One region of the Thioalkalivibrio sp. ALJ15 genome, then DNA from elsewhere that is predicted to be linked to it. Evidence: predicted binding sites of a transcription regulator. Region 1 holds the regulator's gene; each other region holds the start of a gene.
The links. The regulator FliA, encoded in region 1, starts transcription of late flagellar genes. The targets are predictions, from matches to a motif close to GCTAAAGTTNNNNNNNNNNCNGCCGATA.
Positions count from the first base shown of each region.

Region 2: the regulator FliA is predicted to act here: its motif matches at 2,044-2,071, upstream of G015_RS0103995 (methyl-accepting chemotaxis protein).
Region 3: the regulator FliA is predicted to act here: its motif matches at 2,206-2,233, upstream of G015_RS0108280 (methyl-accepting chemotaxis protein).
Region 4: the regulator FliA is predicted to act here: its motif matches at 2,501-2,528, upstream of G015_RS0110040 (flagellin).

Region 1 covers NZ_KB912059.1:406,500-410,963, forward strand. The annotation lists gene G015_RS0111130 (protein phosphatase CheZ) at 1-549, opposite strand, end outside; gene cheY (chemotaxis response regulator CheY) at 652-1,032, opposite strand; gene G015_RS0111140 (RNA polymerase sigma factor FliA) at 1,092-1,853, opposite strand; gene G015_RS0111145 (MinD/ParA family protein) at 1,850-2,674, opposite strand; gene flhF (flagellar biosynthesis protein FlhF) at 2,661-3,911, opposite strand; gene flhA (flagellar biosynthesis protein FlhA) at 4,016-4,464, opposite strand, start outside.
Region 2 covers NZ_KB912057.1:77,771-82,234, forward strand. The annotation lists gene G015_RS0103990 (amidohydrolase family protein) at 1-2, shown strand, start outside; gene G015_RS0103995 (methyl-accepting chemotaxis protein) at 66-1,976, opposite strand; gene G015_RS0104000 (DASS family sodium-coupled anion symporter) at 2,108-3,637, opposite strand; gene G015_RS0104005 (superoxide dismutase) at 3,805-4,386, shown strand.
Region 3 covers NZ_KB912058.1:309,727-314,190, forward strand. The annotation lists partial or broken gene G015_RS13630 (DUF488 domain-containing protein) at 1-134, shown strand, start outside; gene G015_RS0108280 (methyl-accepting chemotaxis protein) at 176-2,113, opposite strand; gene moaB (molybdenum cofactor biosynthesis protein B) at 2,355-2,891, opposite strand; gene rluB (23S rRNA pseudouridine(2605) synthase RluB) at 2,990-3,946, shown strand; gene G015_RS0108295 (endonuclease III domain-containing protein) at 3,946-4,464, shown strand, end outside.
Region 4 covers NZ_KB912059.1:168,149-172,612, forward strand. The annotation lists gene G015_RS0110030 (PAS domain-containing methyl-accepting chemotaxis protein) at 1-275, opposite strand, end outside; gene G015_RS0110035 (hypothetical protein) at 517-1,275, shown strand; gene G015_RS0110040 (flagellin) at 1,293-2,420, opposite strand; gene G015_RS0110045 (hypothetical protein) at 2,615-3,292, shown strand; gene G015_RS0110050 (MliC family protein) at 3,234-3,611, opposite strand; gene G015_RS0110055 (hypothetical protein) at 3,742-4,365, shown strand; gene G015_RS0110060 (L-lactate permease) at 4,438-4,464, shown strand, end outside.

The DNA of each region.
Region 1 (4,464 bases):
AATCACGCGCCGGATCACCTGCCCGGTAATATCCTGGTAGCTCTGCGCCATCAGAACCTCCGACAGCAGGCGGCGCAGCTCTTCGGTATCGTCGTTGGCCTGAGCAAAAAACTCGTCCAGCTCACGAGCGAATTCCCGGAACTCGTCGACCGAGAGTTGCCGATTGCGAAAACGGGTCCACTTCGCCGTCAGTTGGCCGGCCTGCTGGCTGAACGATTCGGCAATGGGGAGACTCGTCTCGATCGCGGTCAGGGTCTCGTGCGCGGCCTTCTCGGTCATCGTGACCACATAATTGAGACGCTCGCGGGCATCCGGGATCTCGGCCTGGGTCAACTCGACCAGCCGCGAATCCCCCCGGAAGCTTTGCAAGGCCTCGTGCAGGTCGCGCGTAAGCTTTCCGAGCTCGTCGAAGAGTTCCCGGTCGTAGGGGCGCGCCAGATCCTGGATCAACGCGCGCGCGGCCACCTCATCCCCTGCCTCCAGAACCTGCACGAGCTCCCGCGCGCGAGCGATTTGCTGCTCACTGATCGATTGTTCTTGGTCTGTCATCCAAAGCCCCTTGCTCGCTCCCCATCCCGAACGTGATGACCGGGATCGATCCCCCGGCCATCCATTTGTCTGGACTAGGGGACTTCGACACCGAATCCCAAACTAGCCTTGGGATTCAATGCGTTCGAATATTTTGTCGATCTTTTCCTTGAGGGTTTCCGCAGTAAAGGGCTTCACCACGTAGCCGTTCACGCCCGCCTCGGCCGCCTCGACGATCTGATCCCGCTTGGCCTCCGCCGTCACCATCAGCACCGGCATCGTCTTCAGCTTCTCGTCGGCACGAACCGCCCGCAGCAGGTCGATGCCCGGCATATTGGGCATGTTCCAGTCGGTAATCAGAAAATCGAAGTCGCCGTTCTGGAGCATCGGCAATGCCGTGCTGCCGTCATCGGCCTCTTGGGTGTTGTTGAAGCCAAGATCACGCAACAGGTTCTTGATGATCCGTCGCATCGTGGAGAAGTCGTCCACGATGAGAATTTTCATTCCCTTGTCCACAGGTCACTCCGGGATAAATGATTCATATGAGTACTAGAGCTTGGCCTTCAGAATAACTGCAAAGCCTCGCCGTCTTCGAGCCAGGAGCCCAGGCGCGCGCGCAGTCGGATAACGGCCTGACTGCGGATCTGGCTGACGCGCGACTCGGTCACCCCGAGTACCGCGCCAATCTCGCGCAGGTTGAGCTCCTCGATGTAATAAAGCGACAACACCAGACGTTCGCGTTCGGGCAAATCGCCGAGCGCGGCGGCCAGCTCCTCGCGAAACTCCCCGGCCTCGATCGTGCGCGAGGGCGAGGCCTCCTGCCCCTCGATCACCCGGTCCGCATCACCATCGGTGCCGCCCAGATCATCCAGCGCGAACAGATGGGCGCCGGCATGGTCCTGCAGCATCGAGTAGTACTCGTCGATCGGGACCTCGAGTTCCTCGGCCACCTCGACCCCGCGCGCCGCACGTCCCTCCCTGGCCTCGACCGTCTGGATCGCCTCGGCGATCTTGCGGCTGTTGCGGTGCACCGATCTCGGGGTCCAGTCACTGCGGCGTAACTCGTCGATCATCGCGCCACGGATGCGAATCCCGGCGTAGGTCGCAAACGTCGCGCCCTGCCCGCCCTCGAATTGCCGCGCGGCCTCCAGCAGGCCAATCATGCCGGCCTGGATCAGGTCATCGACCTGGACCGAGGAAGGGAGGCGAGCCATCAGATGGTGCGCGATGCGGTGCACCAGCTCGATATGTTCCGCGACGCGCTGCTCGTGGCCGGCTGCGGCCACGTTCTCGTATCCGTGGAGGCGATTACGCGTCGCCATCATGCGCTCTGCAGCATCCGTTCGACGAAAAACCCGACACCACCATCGGCACCACGGGCCACCGGCCAGCGGTCGACCGCACGGGCGAGTTCGGTAAAGGCCTTGGCCGCCGGGCTGCCCGGATATTGCTGCACGACCGGTGCCCGTTTCTGGACGGCCTTGCGCAGATGCTCGTCCATCGGGATGTAACCGGCGAGATCCAGGATGACTTCCGGCAGGTAGTTGTCGCAAACCGTGGTGAGTTTCTGCAACAAGCGCTCGGCGCCCGCGCGGTCCTGGACCATGTTCGTGACCAGCCGGAAACGCCGCATGCCATGATCGCGATGCAGCACCTTGATCAAGGCATAGGCATCGGTGATGGACGCCGGCTCGTCGCAGACGACAACCAGGGTCTCCTGGACCGCCCGGCAGAAGGTCGTGACGGATTCCTGCAGGCCCGCTGCCGTATCCACCACCAGCACATCCAGCGGCTTGGAATAGGCGCTGAATGCCTGGATCAAACCGTTGTGCTCGAGCTGCGTGAGATTCGCCATCGCCGCGATCCCCGAGGCCGACGGGATGACCTTGATCCCCTCCGGGCCCTCGATCAGCACATCCTGGAGGTCGTTCACCTGTCCGGTCACCAGGTCATGCAGGGTGCGCTCGGGTCGCAGTCCGAGCAGCACATCGGCATTGGCCAGCCCCAGGTCGGCATCAAACAGCATGACCTCGCGGCCCAGCCGCGCGAGCGCCACGGACAGGTTGACCGACACATTGGTCTTGCCGACGCCGCCCTTGCCGGAGGCAACCGCAATGACCTTCAACGGCTGATTAGTGCGTGGCATAGCGTCCTTTCCCCACCGGATGGATCATCTCCAGAACGCCCGCATCCTGAGTACGGCGCGGCGACGGCGCATTGCGGCCGGCATTCGAGAACTCCGCCAGGCTTGCATCGGTCCATCGTTCATCGCGGGAGGATCGACGCGCGGGGCCGCGCTCTTCGCCGAGCGCCCGCCGGGTCAGATCGCCCGTCTCGACCCGGTGGAAGTCTTCGGCAATCCGCTGTCCATCGCTGACAAACGTGAGCCCAAGGTGTTGATCGAGCAATACCGACAACGTCTCCCCCAACTGTTCGGCTTCGTCGAGTTTGGTCAGCACCAGCGCCGATGGCTCCGTCTTCCGGAACGCATCCAGCACCCTTCGCAGCGCCGCCGCCTGAGTGGTCGCGGAGACGACCAGCCAGCTCTCGCGCCGGACATGGTCCGGCCAGCCGGCAAATAGCGACTCGTCGCCCACCGCGGAAGGTGCCTGCCCGGCGGTGTCGACCAGAATCAGATGCCCATCCTCTGCTCGCGCGGTCATGTCGCGCAACTCGCGCGGGCTCTGCAGCACCCGCAATGACACGCCCGCCATCTGCGCGAACGCCTGCAGCTGGCGCGTGGCCCCAATGCGCTGGGTGTCCAGTGTGACCAGCGTAACCGAATCCGCACCCATACGACGGATTTGACGCAAGGCAATGCGTGCGAGTGTAGTGGTCTTGCCCACCCCCGTAGGCCCCACCAGGGCCAGCACGCCACCTTCATCCAGGATGTCCGGATGGCGGGTCGCGATCGCCCCGGAAAGGCGTGCGCGCAGCCGCTCCCAGGCCTGCTCCACCGTGCTGTCGTCGAGAATACTCCCGGCGAGACTGCGCGCCAGTGACTCGCTGAACCCACGGTCCATCAGACGCGCCTTGCACTCCGCCGCCAGCGGATGCCGCGCCGCCCACTGTGCGGCCTCGTTGTCGCTGTGCTGGCGGGTGAGCAGGCTGCGCAGATCCCGCAGCTCCTGGCGCATCGCGGCGAGCTCGGGGTCCGCGGGCCAGGCCGAGCCCGAGCCCGGGCTCGGACGCGAGGCGGATGCCGGCGCCTCACGCGGGGCATGGACCGCGTTCACCGCAGCCTGCTGCTCGCGCTCCGAGACCCCCGCATCGCCATCTTCCAGCGCCGCGACAACCTCCAGCCAACCATCGACACGGCGGCTCGACAGGATCACGGCATCCTCACCCTGCTGTTCACGCACTTGCCGCATCGCATCGCGCATGTCGCGTGCCCGGTACCGTCTCACATTCATCGCTGTTCTCCCGCTCCGCTCAAGGAAAACACTGATCAGTGTTTCCCTCTCGTATCCGATCGCTACTGTTCGTCTCAGGCACCTGTGGGCGTTGCCTGCCGGGCCGAGTCTTCCTGGCCCACCGTGGCCACCACGCGGATCCGCCGGTTATCGGGGATCTCGGTAAAGGCCAGCACCGCCAGGCTGCGCACGGCTCCGCGGAGCCACCCGGCAATCCAGGAGCGGATCTCCGGGGCCACCACCAGGATGGCCGGCTGCCCGCTGGCTTCCTGGCGCTGGGCCGCCTCGGACACCGACCGCTGCAGGCGTTCCGCCAGGCCCGGTTCCAGCCCCACGGTCTCGCCATTACTGCCCTGAAGAGACTTATGCAAGAGCTGTTCCAACGACGGGTCGAGCGCGATCAATGGCAGCTCATCGTCCGGTCCCACAAGGTCCTGCACGATCGAGCGCGACAGCGAGACACGCACGGCCGCAGTCAAAACGCCGGGATCCTGACTCTTCACGCCCTCCTCTGCCAGGGTTT
Region 2 (4,464 bases), on a different contig from region 1:
AACCCGGCCACAAAAAAGCCCGGGACCGTCTCCGGTCCCGGGCTTGGCGTCAGCTGGCTCGGGGCTTATACCTTGAACTGACCCACCCGCTGCTGCTGTTCCGAGGCCAGCTTGGACAGCTCCTCGGAGGCATTGCGGATCTGTTCCGATCCGGCCGCGGTCTGATCCAGCACCTCGGTGACATTGGCCACGTTGCGGTTGATCTCCTCGGCCACCGTCGACTGCTCCTCGGCGGCACTGGCGATCTGCGTGTTCATGTCGCTGATGCGCGTGACCGACTGCGTGATCGCGGTCAGCGATTCGCCCGCGAGATTGACCTGCTCCACGCTCTGGTGCGCCTTGGAACGGCCATCTTCCATCGCCTGCACCGCCTCGCGGGTACCGCTTTGCACCCGCTCGATCATCTGCTGGATCTCGTGGGTCGAGTCCTGCGTGCGGCTGGCCAGGGTACGCACCTCGTCGGCAACCACCGCGAAACCGCGGCCCTGTTCGCCCGCACGCGCCGCCTCGATCGCCGCATTCAGCGCCAGCAGGTTGGTCTGATCGGCGATATCGCCGATCACTTCCAGGACCTTGTTGATCTCCTCGGCATCCTGCGACAAGCGGCTGACCACCTCGGCGGCGCCATCCACCTGCTGCGACAACGCGTTGATCGCAGCCACGGTACGCTGCACCACCTGCTGACCCTCGTTGGCGTCCTGGTCGGTGTTCTGTGCCGCGGCGGCGGCATCCGCTGCATTGCGGGCCACCTCCTGCACCGTTGCCGTCATCTCGTTCATGGCCGTGGCGACCTGATCGATCTCCGACTTCTGTCGCCGCACCTGCTCGTTGGTCTCCTCGCTGGTCGCAGACAGCTCGTTCGCCGCTGCGGCAACCTGATCGCCACCGGCCGCGACCGTGGATACGAGGCCACGGATCTTCTTGACGAAGTTATTGAACGCCTCCGCCAGCTCTCCGAGTTCGTTCTTGCCAGAGACCTCCAGCGAACGGGTCAGGTCGCCCTCGCCTCCCGCGATATCGTTCAGCCGGGCCACCGTGCGATTCAGGGGACGAACGATGCTTCGGGTCAGGAGCCAGGCCAAGAGGGCACCAAGCGCCACGGCAACCACGCCAACCGCAACCACCGTGCCAGTCGCGTTGCGCGCCATCGCGACATACGCGCTGCGGTCCACCATGACCTCAAGCACGCCGACCACGTCACCGGAGAAATCCGTAACGGGACGCGCGACCACGGCCATCGGGGTGCCTTCATAGGTCACGTTTCGCACCAGCTCCTCGCCCTCCATGACCTCGCGCATCTCGGCATCGCTGAAGGTGGACTCGCCACTGATCGTACCGCCAAAGCGGTTGAACGACCGACCATCACGCAGGTAGAGGGCAACCGGCGAATCCGTTTCTTGGGTGAACTCTTCAAAGAAGCTGTCACCAAACGACAGGCCGAATTCCACGGAGCCGACGTGGTCGCCGTTGTGCGCGATCGGCACCACCCCGCGGATCCCGAGACCGGCCACGCCTTCTTCCAGCCCCGAGATCGGGGTACGCCTTTCGTTGGTGTCGACCACCGTCTGGCGGAAGTCGGACAGGTCGTCGCCATAGTTGTCGGGCGAGTGAACGCGCAGGAACGAAGTCGCCGGCGGTGTATGGAACTGGTACTGATGCACGCCGTACTGCTCGCTCAGGGAGTCGAAAGTCGGAACGGTCATCTCGGCCAGACGCTCGCGATCGCCCGTCGCCATCGCCTCTTGCACGTCGGGGATTTTCGCCACGGTCTCTGCCATCGCGGTCGCGCGCGCGGCTTCCTGGTCCAGACGACCGACAAGCTGCGCGGCCAGATCGGTCAGCTCGCGCTGTTCGGCACGATCGGCCATGGTGCCCAGGCTGTTCATCACGACTACGAGTGTCAGGATCACGGCCAGCAGCACCACCGTGATAATCCCGACCATCAGCCGGACCCCGATTCGGATGTTATCGAACATGTTGAAGACTCTCCCCAATAAGGCTTTGCGGGCCAGCGGCGTCCTTGCTGCGGCAGTTCACCGTCGATAGCGGCGGCGAAGCATAAAACTTGAGGGAGATCACAGGAAGCCCGAAAGGCCGGGAGACAGGCCTACCCCTGCATCAGGATGGCCTCCGCCAGGGCGTAGACCGCAAGCGTAATCATGGCAATTGCCACCAGGGAGAGCAGTGCCCCGCCACGGATCATGTCGATCACCCGCAGCCGGTTGCTGGCGAACACGATCGCGTTGGGCGGGGTCGCGACCGGCAACATGAAGGCCACGGAGGCGGCAAAGGCCACGGGGATCGCGAGGAGCACGACAGGAATATCCATGCGCATCGCCAGCGCAGCCACCAGCGGCAGCAGCGTGGCAGCGGTGGCTGTGTTGCTGGTCACATGCGATAGCAACATGGTCACCACCACGGCCCCGGCAATGATCAGCAGCAGCGGCCATGCCTGGGCGGCGCCCAGGCCCTCGGCGGCCAGCTCCGCCAGGCCGCTCGCCTCGATGGCCGAACCCAGGCTGAGACCACCGCCGACCAGCAGCAGCACCCCCCAGGGGAGCTCGCGCGTATTGTCCCAGGCCAGCAGCCGGCGCTGGTCTGCTGCGCCCGAGGGCAGCAGGAACAGCAGCCCGGCCCCCAGGACGGCAATCCCGGCATCCGTCAGATGAATCGGCAGGAGACCTTCCAGAAAGGGGCGCGACAGCCACGCCAGCGCTACCAGCAGGAAGACGCCGGCGACCCGGTATTCGGCCCGAGACCAGACCCCGACCTCGGCGCGCTGCTGGTCCATCATCGCCTGCAACCCCTGCAGGCGTACTCGATGAACCGGGAAGACCCAGCGCGTCAGCAACCACCAGGCCAGCAGCAGCAACGCGGTGGCCAGGGGCAGGCCCAGCATCATCCACTGCACAAAACCGATCTCGATGCCATGCCGGTCGCCCAGATAGGCGGCGGTCAGCGCGTTCGGCGGAGAGCCGATGATCGTCGCCATGCCCCCGATATTGGCGGCAAAGGCGATCCCCAGCAGGAGCGCCAGTGCGGGGCGGCGCGAATCGGCGCCGAGGCCGTTACCCGCGATGTGCGTATCACGATCCATCAGCGCCAGAACGGACAGGGCGATCGGCAACATCAGCGCAGCAGTGGCTGTGTTGCTGACCCACATCGACAGCCCCGCCGTGGCCAGCATGAAGGCCCCGACCAGGCGATGCAGGCGATCCCCCGCCCGGCTGACGATCGCGAGCGCAATCCGCTGGTGGAGTCCCCAGCGCTGTACCGCCAGCGCGATCGCAAAACCGCCCATGAACAGAAAGATGATGGGATTGGCGTATGGCGCGGTGGCCGCGTCCATCGGCATCACGCCGAGCAGCGGCAAAAGGGCAATCGGCAGCAACGCCGTTACGGGTAGTGGCAAGGCCTCGGTAATCCACCAGGTCGCCATAAAAAGGGTCAACCCGAGCACCCACCATGCCTCGCGTGCAACGCCTTCTGGAGCTGGAAGAACCAGGAACGCGAGCATCAGGAGCGGGCCCAGGAAAAGCCCGATGCGCCCGCGCCAGGCGTAGGCACTGCGCGAGGGGTTCGCACCCACCGACGAGGGGGCGCCGTCCGATTGTCGATCGGCATCGTGCGCGGACATGCCGTGGCTCCTTCACACTTCCGCAAACGTTGGCTGAACGATAACCAAGCCGCATCATCGGAAATTGCATCACCCGAGCAACGTGACTATCGTTGACGGGTTTACTGGCGCGGCCACCAATGGTCGGCCAGCCGCAGTCTCGCATGTTTTCTTACAAGGAGTCTTTCATGGCCTACGAACTGCCCGATCTGCCCTATGCCAAGAACGCGCTGGAGCCGCACATCTCCGCCGAGACGCTGGAATACCATCACGACAAGCACCACGCGACTTACGTGACCAAGCTGAACGGCCTGCTGCCCGGCTCCGAGTTCGAGAATGCCTCGCTGGAGGACATCATCAAGAAGGCCCCGGCCGGCGGCATCTTCAACAACGGCGCCCAGGTCTGGAACCACACCTTCTACTTCAACTGCATGGGCCCGGACGCCGGCGGCGAGCCGTCCGGCAAGGTGGCCGACGCGATCAACAGCGCCTTTGGCTCGTTTGATGGCTTCAAGGAGAAGTTCAACGAGGCCGCGGCCGGCAATTTCGGCTCCGGCTGGACCTGGCTGGTGCAGAATAGCGACGGCTCAGTGGAGATCGTCAACACCTCCAACGCGGCCAATCCGATGCGTGATGGCAAGACCCCGCTGCTGACCTGCGATGTCTGGGAACATGCCTACTACATCGACTACCGCAATGCGCGCCCGAAGTATCTGGAGAACTTCTGGAGCGTGGTGAACTGGGATTTTGTCGCCCAGCAGATGAAATAGATCGCGATAACGCGATTGGGGGCCGCCCCAGTGCGGCACCCTGGGCAGAAGCCGGCGGCTCGCTCGCCGGCTTCTTCA
Region 3 (4,464 bases), on a different contig from region 1:
CCCGGGACCCGGAGCATAGCCATCCGGCGGTGTTGCGTGATCTCCTTGAAGCCGAAAGCGCCGAGGAGGAACCGTCGGGCGAACGCGCCTCGCCGGTGTGCTTTGAGCCCGAAAGTGGGGAGGACACGGAGTAGATCCGATCGGCTCCGTGTCCCCCCGCGCTTCCTGACCGGCGTCAGACCTTGAAGCGGTTGACGATCTCGCGCAGTTGCTCGGAAAGCCCGGCCAGGGTCTCGCTGGCCTGACCCATCTGCACGACGTTGGTCGCGTTGTGCTCCGAGACCTCGCTGATAGCGTGAATGTTGCGGTTGATCTCGTTGGAGGTCGCTGATTGTTCCTCGGCGGCGCTCGCGATCTGCCGCGTCATGTCCTCGATCTTCTCGACCGCGCCGACGATTTGTCCTAGCGCCGTGCCGGCCTGGTTGACCTGGTCTACGCCGTTTTGGGCCTGGGACTGGCTAGCGGCCATGGCAGTCACTGCCTGGTCGGCGCGTTGCTGCAAGGCCTCGATCATCTGCCGGATCTCGGTGATCGATTCCTGGGTGCGAACGGCGAGGTTGCGCACCTCCTCGGCGACCACCGCGAAGCCACGACCATCCTCCCCGGCACGGGCCGCCTCGATCGCGGCGTTCAGTGCCAGCAGGTTCGTCTGGTCGGCGACGTCGTTGATGACCTGCAGGATTTCCCCGATGTTGTCGCTGTCGCTCTTGAGCGCGGTGATGACATCGGCGGTGCTCTGGATCTCGTTGGAGAGCTTGTTGATCTCGGCGACCGAAGTGGTGACCACGTTGCGTCCGCTCTGTGCTTGCTCGGTCGTCTCGCGCACGACGTCCGCGGTGCTCTGGCTGTTGCGGGCGACCTCTTCGACTGTGGTGGTCATTTCGTTGATGGCCGCGGCGGCATCGCTCAACTGCGCGTTCTGCCGGTTCACGCCCTTGTCGGTCTCTTCGTTGATGTGAGAGAGCTCGGTGGCCGCTGAGGCAACCTCTTCGGCATGGCCGCGGACGTTGCCAATCAGTTCGCGCAACCGCGACTGCATGGTCGCGATGGCGGCGAGCAGGGAGCTGTCATCGCCTTTGCGCAGTTCGATGGGTACGGTCATGTCTCCCTCGGCCACCTGGCGCACGACGCTGGACGCATAGGCCGGGTCGCCGCCGAGTGTGCGCAGTATGTTGCGGATGACGCCCAGGCTAATGAGCGAGGCGATGATCAGGATGACGATGGTCAGCCCGATCACCATCCACAGGGAGCGCTGCAGTGAGGCCAGCGCGACGCCCTCATCCAGCTCCACAACCAGGCCCCAGCCAAGCAGCGGGATGTCGGCGTAGCTCCCGATGACGGGGGTCCCCGCCGCGTTGCGGTAACGGCCGATCCCGCTCTCACCTTCCGCGATGGCATGCGCCGCCTGGGTGTCGATGGCCTGGTCCTCGTCGGGGGCGGAGTCGACGGGGGTGACCGGCTGACGGTCGCGGTTGACCAGATAGATCTCCGAGCCGTCGCCGAGGCTGAGTTCGTTAACCCGGTCGAAGACCATATCCAGTTGCACGGCCCCGCGCATCACGGCGATGGGCTCGCCATCCGGGCCTTCGATAGGGATCGCGATGGTGCTGACCCGATTCCCCGTGGCCCGCGAGACCACTGGCTGGGAGAAGGTATCTTCGCCTCCGATTGCCCGCTGGAACCAGGCCCGGTCTGGTACGTTGAATTCGTTGGCCTCTTCCTCACTCAGGATGCGTGCCCCGCCGTCATAGAACACCCCGGCTATGCCCATGCCGTCGGCGTTAACGACATAGATGGTGTCGTACTCCCCGCGTAGCTCGGCGATCCGTTCGAGGAGATGATTTAACTGCTGCGTGTCGAGGTCGCGCGCGGCATCCAGATCGGCCAGATAGCGCATCTCGTCCTGCCGTTCGATGGCCCACTCGGTAAAGGCCTGGGCATTGGAGCTGCCCATCTCGTGCAGTCGATCGATGGTCGCATCGGTGTATGAGGCGCGGTATTGCAGGAAGATCAGGGTGGCGACCACGAGAATCGCCCCGACAATAAGGGAGAGGATCATCAGGGTCAGGCGAGTGCCGAATCCCAGTCCGGCGAGGGGGGTGCGAGCGTTCATGGTGGCTCCTGCATCTGCAATGGTTGTTGTGCCGCTTGTTGTACTTCCGCGCGGTTCTTGTGATCGACTTCACGGACCGCTTACCAGTCAGGTATCGGCCTTGGTGGGTGGATCTTGAATGCTGCGCCCAAAATGAACCACATGCGGATGGGGTGCCGGGCGGAGTCGGACCCGGTTTCCGCTCGGAGAGCGGGATGGACGGGCCGCAACAACTGGTACCCCTGCCTCGGGGGCAAGGGCGCTAACCTTCTTTCAGGCGCGGCATCAGCATGGTCAGGTTGCAGGGCATGGTGCGGTCGTCCAGCTGGGCCTGGATGATGCGGTCCCAGGCGGTGCGGCAGGCGCCGGTGGAGCCCGGCAGCACGAAGACGTAGGTGCCGTTGGCCACGCCCGACAGCGCGCGGGATTGCAGGCTGGAGGTGCCGATCTCCTCAAAGGAGAGCATGCGGAACAGCTCGCCGAAGCCCTCGATGGTCTTGTCCAGTAGCACCGAGGCGGCCTCCGGGGTGCCGTCGCGGCCCGTGATGCCGGTGCCGCCGGTGGTTAGCACCGCGTCGATCTCCGAATCCGCAATCCAGCGCGAGAGTTCGGCGCGGATCGCGTAGATGTCGTCCCGGACCACGCGGCGCTCGGCCAGCCGGTGCCCTGCGCCCTCCAGCCGCTCCACCAGGGCATCGCCGGAGCGGTCCTCGGCCAGGGTTCGGCTGTCGGATACCGTGAGGACGGCGATGTTCAGCGGGGTCTGGACGGGGGTGGTTTCCGGGGTCTTCGCGCTCATGGGCAACGTCCTGTTGGTGTATCGTGAGCGCCCATCATAATGAATGCGGGTCCGGTCGCGGCAATGCGGCCGGATCGAGACGTCTGGAGTCAGCAGGAATGTCGGAGCGGGTACAAAAGGTCCTGGCGGCGCGCGGCCTCGGTTCGCGGCGCGAGATCGAGGGCTGGATCGAGCGCGGCGAGGTGAAGGTCAACCAGCGCACGGCGAAGCTGGGCGATCAGGTCGGGCCGAATGACGTGATCCGCGTGCGCGGCCGCGTGATCCACATGGCGGAGCATGCGCATCGCTGGCTCGTGTATCACAAGCCGGTCGGCGAGATCTGCAGTCGCAGCGACCCCGAGGGCCGCAAGCCGGTGTTCGCCAGCCTGCCGCGCCTGAAGGGGCAGCGCTGGGTCGCGGTCGGGCGTCTCGACCTGAATACCTCGGGACTGCTGCTGTTCACCACCGATGGCGAACTGGCGAACCGCCTGATGCACCCCAGTCATTCGCTGGAGCGCGAGTATGCGGTGCGGGTGCTGGGCGAGGTCCCCGACGATACGCGGCGCATGCTGCTGGAAGGGGTCGAGCTGGAGGATGGTCCCGCGCGCTTCGATGTCCTGGAAGAGCGTGGCGGCGACGGCGCCAACCACTGGTTTCATGTCGTGGTCAGCGAGGGCCGCAACCGTCTGGTGCGCCGCCTGTGGGACGCCGTAGGTGTGACCGTGAGCCGGCTGATCCGGGTGCGCTACGGACCGGTGGTGCTCGGGCGCGGTCTGAAGACGGGCGCTTCGCGCGATCTGGAGGTGCGCGAGGTCGAGGCCCTGTACGAGGCAGTCGAGCTGCCCGTGCCGGAGTCCATTCGCGAGCGGGGTCGGCGCCGCGGGCCGGGCCGCAACACCCGGCCCGCGCGCGGCAAGCGGGGCAAGTCGGGCGGGCGCGTACGTGAAGCGGATCGCTGGAGCTCCACCAAGCCGGGGAGCGGACCCGGCAAGGGCGGCAAGACCGGGCGTTCGGGGCCAGGAGGTTCCGGGCGCAAGGGTGGGCCGCGCAAGCCGGGTGGTCGGGCGCGTTCCTGATGTCGTTGCGGGTGGCCGAAGTGCGGCAGCGCCTGCAGGGCGCCTACGGCGACCTGCAGTGGTGGCCGGCGGAGTCGGCGTTCGAGGTCATGGTGGGCGCGGTGCTCACGCAGAACACCAGCTGGACCAATGTCGAACGCGCAATCGCGAATCTGCGCGAGGCCGATGTGCTGGACCCGGAAGCCCTGCTGGAGCTCCCGCACGAGACCCTGGCCGAACACATCCGCCCGAGCGGCTACTTCAACGTGAAGGCCGACCGTCTGCGGCACCTGCTGCGCTTTCTGGAACAGCACGGCGGGGTGGAAGCCCTGGCCCGCATGGAGACCGAGGCCCTGCGCTCGGCCCTTCTGGGCGTCAAGGGCGTCGGGCCGGAGACGGCGGACGACATCGTGCTGTACGCCTTCGAACGGCCGGTGTTCGTGGTCGATGCCTACACCCGGCGGCTGTTCGAACGGCTGGGCCTGCCGCATGCGCGTGGCGCCTACGACGACCTGCGGGCCTGGGTGGAGTCGGAGCTG
Region 4 (4,464 bases), 240 kb from region 1:
TCGCCCGTAGCCAGCTGCCGCCAGAATTGGCGGTATTCCATGGAGCGAACGTAGTCCGGGTCGCAGAACATCCGGTGGTGCTGGCCGATCACATCCTCGCGGGGATGACCGACAGTCTCGAGGAAGTGCGAGTTGGCGTCGAGCACCGTACCGTTCGGCGCAAATTCGATATAGGCGACGGCATCGCGGACGGCCGCGAGTATGGCCGTAGCGTCGTCGCTGGAAACCGCAAGGGGCGCCCCCTGGGTGGGGAACCGGGTGGCATTTGCACACATGGGTACGTCCTGAGCGGTTGATTGATGATGCCCTATTGAACTTCATGTACACGCATTGTACAAGAACTATACACAAAGGGTTTTCGAGGGTGCAGAAATGGAAAAGAAGAACAAGACGACATTGCCGGTGTTGCGAGCGAGCGCATGGGTAGTGCCGCTTCTGGTGGTGTCTGTACTGCTGTTGGCGGGTTGTGCCGCTACTTTCCCGGAGCCCGATGAGGGCCGGGCTTTCGCCGACGGAATGACGGCCCAGGAACTGTTCGACCGGACCATGGCCGCGCACGGAGGGGATCTTCGCGAGTACGACGGGGACCTGAACCAGGCTACGGACGGCGAGTGGGGGCGAATGGTTCAGCGTGTGCAGCCGCTGGTGGCGGATGGTGGCTACCGTGGCCAGGGCGAGGAGCGCTACCGCCCGGCGGACGAGTTGTACGCAGTCCATTACACGGGGCCGGAGGGCACCAAGACGGTGATCCGCCAGCGTGACGAGATTCGCGTGTACTACGACGGCGAGCGGAGCGAGGACGAGGACCGGATTCGTGCCACCGCGATGACGACCGATGCCGGCAAGCTGTTCCACTACGGACCGACCTTCGTGAAACACCGCGCGACCTCAATGACGCGGCTGGCGGATCGCCGCGAGGGCGGCGTGGACTACCGTCGCGTGCTGGCGACCATCCAGCCGGGCTTTGGCAAGGCGGACGAGGATCAGGTGGTGATGTGGATCCACCCCGAAACCGATCGGCTCTATCGGGTGCATATCACCCTGACCGGCTTCGAGCCGACCCGGAATGCCCATGTCGATACGACCTTCCTGGAGTACGAGGAGGTCGGCCCGTATACGCTGCCATCGCGTTTCGAAGAACGCGTGCTTGGGCCGATTCGGCTGTTCGTTCACGAATGGTGGGTGACCAGTCGTGACCAGGACCGTGGCTGGACCGATGACGATGTCCGGGGGCCGGAGTTCTCTGGCGCGGCGGCCCGACCCGCAGGGGAGTAGGCGCGCCGGCCCCCTGATTACTGGAGCAGCCGCAGGAAGGTCTGGGGTAGCGCGTTGGCCTGAACGAGCACGGCGAGCCCGGCCTGTTGCAGGATCTGGGCGCGCACCAGGCGGCTGACCTCGGCCGCGTAATCGGCGTCCAGAATGCGGCTGCGGGCCGCCGCCAGGTTGTCGATGGTGATGCCCAGGTTGGTGATGGTCGACTCGAAGCGGTTCTGGATGGCCCCGAACTGGCTGCGCCGCGCGTTGACCGCATCCAGCGCGGCATCCACACGTGACAGGGCGTCGCTGGCCCCCTGGCGCGAGGTCAGGTCGATATCGTTCAGGCTCCCCCCGGGCTCGGTGGTGGCCGGCAGCCCGAGCGTGGCGAGGGCGGTCTCCCCCGAGATCGTCAGGGTCTCGCGGGCGATCAGGTTGAGCCGGCCGTCGTCGGTCAGGATCGCGCGGCCGGTTGATCCGAGGGCGCGGTCGATCGCGGTCGCCAGTTCCTGGGGGGAGCGATAGGGTCCCGCAGGGATCTCCACCGGGTCGCGCTCGCCCACACGGATGGAGAAATCCTGATCCACCTCCAGCGGATTGCCGGCGAAGGCGGCCTCCAGTTCGCCGGACCAGGCACTGGCAATGTCGCCCACGAAGCGGTTGCGCATGCTGTTGCCGAGGTCGATGGCGAGGGTCTGCCCGGCGTTGGCGCCGATCTGGAAGAACGCGGTGCCCATGGACCCGTCCAGCAGCGAACGGCCGTTAAAGGTTGTCTGGGTCGCGATGCGGTCGTTCTCGGCCAGGAGCTGGCGAACCTCGCGGTCGATGGCGCCGCGGTCCGAGGCCGACAGGGTGGCATTGGCCGCCTGTATCGCCAGCTCGCGGATACGTTGCAGGTTGCCGGTCATGGAGCCCAGGGCGCCCTCGGCGGTCTGGGCCAGCGAGATGCCGTCCTGCGCGTTGCGCATGGCCTGGTTCAGGCCGCGGATCTGGGTTGTGAAGCGTTCGGAGATGGCCAGCCCGGCGGCGTCGTCGCGCGCCGAGTTGATGCGCTGGCCTGAAGACAGGCGCTGGAAGGCCGTCTGCAGGGCGGCCTGCGACTGGCGCAGGTGGCGCTGGGCATTGAGCGACAGGAGGTTGGTGGCAACACTCAACACCTGGGCCATGTTGTCGGGTCTCGCACGCCACAAGGGCGATCCGGCGAAGGGCCGGACTCCGCAGCCGGAATTTCCCGTCTACATTCGCTTAACGGCGGGGTTTGAGGAAACTTTAGGCTTGCAAGGCCACGAAACGATGTACGGCGTGCACATCGGCGCGTGTTTGCTTAGGCTGCGCCGATTGGACTGGATTGGAGAGGGGCATGGCCGATACGCAACCCGAGCGCAGGCAGTCGCTGTTCTGGCGCGCGCTGATCGCGATCCTGCTCGGGGTCGGGCTGGGGATCGTCTGGCTTTATGTCACCGCCCTGCTGGGGCTCGGCGGCGGGATCGACTTTATGCCCGTACCGCTGGCCCGGACCTTCGAGTGGGGTACGCCGCTTTTGCTGGTCGGTGGTGCTGTCGGTTATGTGCTGGGCTGGCGGCGGGTGGCGGCTACGCTGTTCGGGCTGGCGGGGGTGCTGTTGCTGGCGGCCCTGGCCTTCGAGGGTGCTCGCGTGATCCTGCAGGACCCCGAGGCGCGCAGCTACGAGCACCAGATGGCACAAACGGCCAGGGAAGGTGCACTGCAGATCGCCGAGTGCGATAACGGCGAGACGTTACTGGTGCGCGAGGACCGGGTGACCTCGGAGGGGATCGCGGTACTGCAGATCCAGCGCATCCATGCCGATGGGCGCCTGGATCCGGAGCTTCTGGCGACCACGGGCGTGGGTTACACGCCGAGCATTGGCGAGGGCATGCGACCGTATCTGGAAGGTTCGGTCGAATGCGGTCTGGAAGGCTTTTCCAGTGCTGGCGAGGCGCTTGGCCGGCTGGAGGCGTTTATTCAGGAACACCCGCCGCGGCACTCCAGTGCCGTGGCGCCGGTGGAGCCGGAGTAGCTGCATCGGCATTGGGCTGGCGAATGCGGCAGGTCCAGTAGATGCCGTGGAATTCGAGCATGGCGGCTTCGCCCTTGGTCCAGAAGACGATCTGCTCGCCGGGGTTGGCGTAGCGTGCCCCGGAGGCGACCTCGGTCGCCTGTAATACGGCCTTGGAACGGCCAAAGCGCAGCTCGGCCTCATTGTCGCTGAAGCTCGCCATCAGGTTCGGGCCACGATCGCAGCTGTAGGGCACATCGCGTGCCTGTTCGGCGGTCGGGGGCAGGGTGCCGCAGGCGGCGAGTACCAGCGTGGCGTTGATGGCAATCCAGGTTCTCACGCGCCGGTTCTCCCGCGGGTCGAATGGACTTTTCATCATACGCGTAACGGGCTGTCGCACGTGAAGGAACACTGTGACTCCGGGTTCGAACCGTTATAGTGAGAGCCCGGTCCCGTCAGGCGATTACGCTTTGTTTCCTCGCTGGTTTCTGGTTGCCTACCTGCTGTTTGTCTGCGTCCTGGTACCGGTCTATGCGGTCCAGTATGGCTGGCTCAATTTCCTCTGGCTGTCCAATCTCGCGCTGATCGCCGGGTGCGCGGCGGCGTGGCTGGCGAGCCGGCGCCTGGCGAGCATGCTGGCGGTGGGCGTGGTCCTGCTCGAGATGGGGTGGGTGATCGACTTTCTGCTGGGGCTGGTGCTGCTGGGGAACCCGCCCTTCGGCTTTGTCGCCTACATGTTCGATCCGGAGGTTCCGCTCTACCTGCGGCTGTTCTCCCTGTACCACCTGCCGCTTCCGTTGGTGCTGTTGTGGATGGTCTGGCGCCTGGGATACGACCCGGTGGCGGGGCGTTTGTGGATCCTGGTGGGCTGGGCCGTCTTGCTGGTGTCGTACCTGCTGTCGACGCCCGAGGCGAACGTGAACTGGGTTCTAGGGCCCTGGGCCCGTCCGCAGGACCTGGTCCATCCCTATGTGTGGCTGGCGGTCTTGATGGCCGGCTGCGCCCTGGTCTGGTGGTTGAGCCATCGCATGCTTTGGTGGGGCATGGGTCGCTTTGGGCGTGTTCATCCGGATCAGGAGGATACGCGCGATTGATCTGACGCAGTGGGCCTCTGCGCGGGACAGGCGATACTCTCCCGATAACGTTTTCTCGAGGATGTCGCACGCATGACGCTTTTCTGGGTGGCCCTGGTG